2 regions of the Marinicrinis lubricantis genome follow, and region 1 is predicted to be linked to the other one. Evidence: riboswitches for the same ligand, from Rfam matches in the RefSeq annotation. Region 1 holds a riboswitch; the other holds the start of a gene.

What was found. Region 1 has a riboswitch for cobalamin ahead of metE (5-methyltetrahydropteroyltriglutamate--homocysteine S-methyltransferase). Riboswitches for the same ligand answer to the same signal wherever they lie in the genome.
Region 2: linked by a shared signal. The riboswitch ahead of ACFPXP_RS17905 (S-layer homology domain-containing protein) and the one ahead of metE (5-methyltetrahydropteroyltriglutamate--homocysteine S-methyltransferase) in region 1 are both predicted to bind cobalamin.

Annotation. Positions count from the first base shown of each region.
Region 1 is NZ_JBHSQV010000034.1:16,533-19,664, reverse strand. It holds gene ACFPXP_RS05700 (DNA-3-methyladenine glycosylase I) at 1-120, opposite strand, end outside; gene ACFPXP_RS05695 (DUF2203 domain-containing protein) at 140-538, opposite strand; gene ACFPXP_RS05690 (hypothetical protein) at 559-801, opposite strand; cobalamin riboswitch at 1,002-1,244, shown strand; gene metE (5-methyltetrahydropteroyltriglutamate--homocysteine S-methyltransferase) at 1,391-3,132, shown strand, end outside.
Region 2 is NZ_JBHSQV010000179.1:14,529-17,660, reverse strand. It holds gene ACFPXP_RS17905 (S-layer homology domain-containing protein) at 1-1,393, opposite strand, end outside; cobalamin riboswitch at 1,562-1,761, opposite strand; gene ACFPXP_RS17900 (lysophospholipid acyltransferase family protein) at 1,784-2,497, opposite strand; gene ACFPXP_RS17895 (ATP-binding protein) at 2,686-3,132, opposite strand, start outside.

The sequences.
Region 1 (3,132 bases):
TTCGAGAATCAGCATTTCAAACAGCTTCTGATCATCGTGCACCGGAACGCCCCACTCTTGATCGTGATACGCTATGTAGAGCGACTCTTGGTTGACCCATCCGCACCTTTGTTTTTCCATCCGGACATCCTCCATCTCATCAATAAAATCGATCCTCGTCTTGAATGACTTTTCGACCCATAAATCCCTCGTTCACTCCGTGATAATGAGTAATCCCGTCCTCTCCCTGCTTCCAGCAAAGCAGCACTTCCTCCCCTTCCAGCCTCGAAGGAAAATCCAGCAGACCCAGTTCAATGCTCTTTAATTGGACGCCTTGCTTAAATATATTTTGAATATGCAGCTTTGCTTCAATCTGTAAAAATTCCAATTCGCTCTCCACTTGAAACAGCGCCCGCTCCTCTGCCCCTTCATACCGCATTTCTTTCAAAAAGGCGTACAGTTCATCAAACCGGTTCTTGAGTGCTTGAAGCTTGTCTAATTCCTGTTCCAGTATAGGCAGCAGCTTGCCTGCTTCTTCTAAAGTGAAATATTTATCCACGAAGTATCACCACCATCATCTTAATCATTAATTCGAATTAATAGACTTCCATTCGCTCCCCGACCGAGCTTCACATTGCATTTCGGACAATTCGTAACGGACTGGGGCACTGAGATGATCTGGTCGCAGGCAGGACAGCGTTCAACTCCCTGCTTCGCTGTTTTCACAATATGCTTATAACCTTTCATCACGTTATAAATGCCAATCGCCAGCAAGATGAACGCGATAACCACTAACAATCTAAATAATATGACAATCATCATAACCCTCCTGCTCATGAATAGCTCTAGTATACAACACCTTGTGCACCCATTCCAAAAGCGAAGTGCTTCGGCTAATCTATGAATTTATGATTTGATCTGGATCAATGAAAGAGGGGGATTCTATGAAATCACGTCCTCTTTTTGTAAATTGTAGTTTACATTCTTTTTCAAAATATCGTATGATGATACGGTACAACTCAATACCATATATGGAAGCAGGTTCTTGATTCCCACTGTATGAAGGGGAACTCAAGATGAAAAGGGAAGTCCGGTGAAAATCCGGCACGGTCCCGCCACTGTAACAGAGGAGTATCCGTCCAGCGTTGAACGCATTAAGGTTTTCAGCGCAGTCAGAATGAAACAGCCACTGGTCCCCGGACTGGGAAGGCGGACGGATATGAGGATTCTGGAGTCAGGAGACCTGCCTGTTTCTAAATACACTGTGAACCTACGGGAGATAGGGAGGTGTGAAAGCAGCGTTTCAATACGATCATGAAGCGGCTTTTTCCCTATTCTTTTTTTCGGGAAGAAGCCGTTTTTTATGTGCAGATGATTCGATTGACAACCATTTTGAAGGAGGTACGAAACCATGACAACCATTCAAACCAGTAATCTAGGATATCCGCGCATCGGCGAAAACCGAGAGTGGAAAAAGGCGCTGGAGGCTTTCTGGAAAGGACAAATAGCGGAGGAGGAGCTGTACAAGCAGTTAAAAGAGATGCGGCTATCCTATTATAGAAAACAAAGGGATGCCGGCATCGACTTGGTTCCTGTAGGTGATTTCACCGCTTATGATCATATGCTTGATCTCAGCGCGATGTTCGGTCTTGTGCCAGGACGTTTTCCCTATGCGGGAGGGAAAGTAGATCTTGCCACCTATTTCGCTATGGCCAGAGGAACGAAGGAAGCCGCAGCTTGTGAAATGACCAAATGGTTTAATACGAATTATCACTATATTGTTCCTGAAATCGGGCAGAGAGAGCCTAAACTCACGCACAATCGACCACTTGAAGCTTATTTGGAAGCGAAAGAGGAGCTTAGTCTGGAAGGTAAGCCGGTCATGGTTGGCCCGTATACGTTTCTTAAATGCGCCAAAGGCTACGCCTCTTCCGAGCTGCAGTCTCTTCTCATGACCTTTGCCGAGCTGTATGGAGAAGTGCTGAAGCAGCTGGAGCAGGCAGGCGTTGTATGGGTACAGCTGGATGAACCGGCCTTAGTTCTGGAGATGGAACGAGAAGAGCTGGTTTGGGTCAAAGCCGCGTATGAGCGAATGGCGGAAGCCGCGCCTGGTTTGAATTTGATTCTGCAAACGTATTTCGACTCGGTTCATATGCCGGAACAAGTATTTGAGCTTCCCGTTCAAGCATTCGGCCTTGATTTCGTCCATGGCCGTCAAGGAAACATGGCGGTGCTCCGCTCCAGACTGTTTCCACAAGACAAAAAGCTCGCGATCGGCATCATCGATGGGCGCAACATATGGCGCAGCGATCTTGCGGCGGATCTAGAGCTGCTGCGTGAAATCTCCGGATACATCACTCCAGATCGCTGGATCATACAGCCTTCTTGCAGTCTGTTGCATGTCCCTGTCACTGTAAAATACGAACAACTGCCGGATCCAATCATTCAGCAAGCTTTAGCCTTTGCCGATGAGAAACTGGCGGAAGTCGTAGTACTGTCACGCGCCTATACAGGAAATGCCAGCGCAGAGGAAGCTGCTTTCGCAAGTCGCGCGGCACTTCTTCGATTAAATCAATCCCCTTCCAGGCGCGTCGCTGAAGTAGTCAACCAGATGGAAGCCATTGATCAGTTGAGTACGGCTCGAACCACCACCTTCGAAGAGCGCTACCAAAAGCAGTTAAAAAAACTGCAGCTTCCTCCTCTGCCAACGACGACGATCGGCAGCTTTCCTCAAACCGCGGAGGTTCGGAAAGCGAGACGGCAATGGAAGAATGGACAATGGACTGAGGCGCAGTATCAAACGTTCATTCAGGAGCAGATACGGGAATGGGTCGACATTCAGGAGAACCTTGGACTGGACGTCCTTGTCCATGGCGAATTTGAACGTAACGACATGGTTGAGTTTTTCGGAGAGCGGCTTTCCGGATTTACCTTTACCCAGAACGGATGGGTGCAATCTTACGGGTCAAGGTGCACTAAACCGCCTATCATTTATGGAGATGTCTCGCACGACGCTGCGATGACCCTGCAGGAAACGCTATTCGCAAGGTCGCTGACACACAAGCCGATCAAAGGAATGTTGACCGGTCCCGTCACGATACTTGCTTGGTCGTTCGTCCGCAACGACATTCCAGAACGAGACGTCGCCTATCA
Region 2 (3,132 bases), on a different contig from region 1:
AGACGTCCGTCTGAACCGTTTGCTGACCGATTTGGACAGTTACACCGACAGCTGCAGCCACTTCCGCCTTCCCGGCATCCCAGTTCCAAACCGATGTATTCACCTGAAGCGTCATCATCCCTTCCGCTTTAACGAACGACTCGCCTGGCGTCACCGAATCGATCAACTGGGTATCATCGTTGTAATAGACGTACAGTCGATCTCCCTCTTGAAGTGAAAATTGGTCCATGGCTCCATATTCGTCTGCAGGAACCCATGCCCCTCCGCGGTATACTGCATAATTCCAACCGTCCCAACCGCCATACAGTCCCTGTTCAATTCCATCAATCGATGTGATATATCGGCCATAACTGGAATGTTCGATATGTAAAGAAATCTGTTCTTTAGCAAGAAGCTTTTGCACCGCTTCTAGCGCTTGTGAAGCATGCACCTCACCAGATACGATCGTATTTTCTGGACCTTCTACAATCACTTCAGCATGAACGCTGTTTAACCCTTCATACACACCGGGGAGATCGTTTAGATACAGCTCATACGCCGTTAAAGCTAAGAATGCTTGCTCCGTTGCCATCGCATTTCCTTGCTCACCTTCTAAATGAGCGTATGTTCCATCTGTCAACCGGTACGGAAGGAGCTGCTCATACAAGAGGTGTGGATTTTGCCCAATAGACGATAGACCAATCATTGCCTGGGAAATACTCTCGGATGATATCGTAGCTTGTAAATCCGCCTCCGTCAGCCGATCTAATATCCACGCTGCACCCTTATCCGTCGATATTTTGACCGCTTCTTGATCCAAATACGGGCTCAGCGCGGTTAATGCCATCCCCGTAATATCAATGTCACTGTCTCCATCTGTTGTCAGCGACCAACCGCCATCCTCATTTTGTTCTTTAAGAAGCCAGTCGACCAAGTGCTCTACACTCCACTCGCTCGATTCCAAGTGCTCATACCCGCTGCTTTGCAGAGCGATCAGCGCATAAATGACTCCATTCGATCCTTGACCCGTCATCCCGGAGTGATTCAGCAGTTCATCCACTAAAGAATAACCCAAGACGTCTCCCGCATCGATGCCTGCCGCAGACAAACCAATGATTTTCCTTTCCAACTCCGTAACCAAACGGAATTTACCACGTTCACTGACGATTTCCTTCAATAATTCATCAGAATATGCGTCGGGCAAAGTCCTATCGGAACGAACCAATCCAACCGCACTCCATTCAGATATTTGACCTTGCCGTAATACAGCTTTTGCGGCCTGCTCGATATCCGCTTGCAGAACAGCCAAATCAACAGAGGTATTGACTTCCTCCCCCGCTGCCTGCACGGAGGGCTGAAATGTACTCCATACCAGCAGCAAGGCAAGTCCCATGACCCATAAAATTCTCTTCATCCTCGTTTCCCCTCTCTATTTGTTCCTTAACCATACTAGATTCATCGTTTCTTTCATAATCCCCGCGCAGCAAAAAGACTTCCCTAGTTAGGGAAGTCTTAAGTCGAAATATGCAAAATCGCCAAAACGATCTGCTTCGAACACCATCCCTATTCCTCGTAGGATTGCAGGTGTTGATACATATAGGCAGGTCTCCTGGCTTAAGAGTCATCGCCTGCTGCCGTCTTCCCGCTTGCAAGCAAACAGTGACATGTTGGCAGCACACTACTCTATGACAGTGGCGGGACCGCGCCGGATTCGCACCGGCTTCCCTTTTAAGCTGAAGCATCTATGAAGATGCCCTCAACACCTATATTTCAACGTATTCAATTCAATCCTATGTATGGCGCTCTAAGGTTTAATGTGCTTCCTAATCTCTTCCTGCACCAATTGCGGCAAACGGCCTAATTCTTCATTAGAAAGCCCTTCCGTAGGAATCGGTTCGGAGAAAGTGACTTCTACGACGCCCGGATTCAGCTTTAACCCTTCTGGAAGAAGCTTGTAGGAATGGTTAATCGTTACTGGAACGATCGGCACTCTCGCCTTTGTCGCCAGCTTAAAGCTGCCCGGCTTGAATTCTCCCATTTCCGGACCTTTACTTCTGGTCCCCTCCGGAAAAATCGCCATCGAGTGGCCCTCCTTCAGATACTGGACCCCTTGATTAATAGCCTTCAAGGACTGACGTACATTATTTCGCTCCATAAAGATGCAATTTTTGTACTGCATCCACGTACCAATCAAAGGCATCTTTCTCAGCTCTTCCTTCGCAATGAATCCCACCGGCTGCGGTGCGGCATGCATAATGATCGGAATATCCAAGTATCCTTGATGATTGGCTACAAATACAACGGCCTGGTCTGTAGGAATTTTCTCTTCCCCATGCACGATGACTTCCGATTTGATCAATTTAAAAATATAAGAGGTCCAATCCTTCGCTTGTCGCTGAACGACGGCGACCCTCTCCGCTTCCTTACCTTCCCTGGCATATTTCTTAGCCTTGTTCAGATTCGGGATCGTTCTCAGCATATATAAAGCAAACCGAAGCAGCAGGATAAAGTTTTTCAAACGCAACCAACACTCCTTGTTCGTAATCTCAGCGCTTATTTGCTTAACAGAAATATTATACTGCACCTGAGAGTTCAAGAAAAGGACAAAATAGGCAGCGAGTCCCTGCACATTCCTTGATTTCACAGCATAGTCATAGACGCATCCCTCTTCCAAGTGATTTATATGACCACAAAAAAACCGTAGAATTAATCTACGGCGGGAAGCTTAATGATGAACTGGGTTCCTTTATTTTTCTCACTGAACACTTCGATTTTCCCATTCATCGATTTAATAATTTGATAGCATACCATAAGTCCTAATCCCGTACCGTTCTCCTTCGTCGTATAGAACGGTGTACCGATCCGCTTAATTTCTTCTTGGCTAAGACCGATGCCTTGATCTTTAATTTCAATGACCGCTTTTTCCTCGGTTCGATATGCGCTAATATGTACAATTTGGCCTTCAGGACTTGCCTCAATGGCATTCTTTATTAAATTGATCAGCACTTGGCTGAGTTTTTCGGGAATCCCCTTTACATGAAGGTCTTCTTGACCCATTTGATGTTGAATTCGTATATTGTGCAGCATCGCAAAGGATGAAATGATCTCCATCACAGAATCCATCTGCTCCTTAATCGCAATCCGCTCCATCTT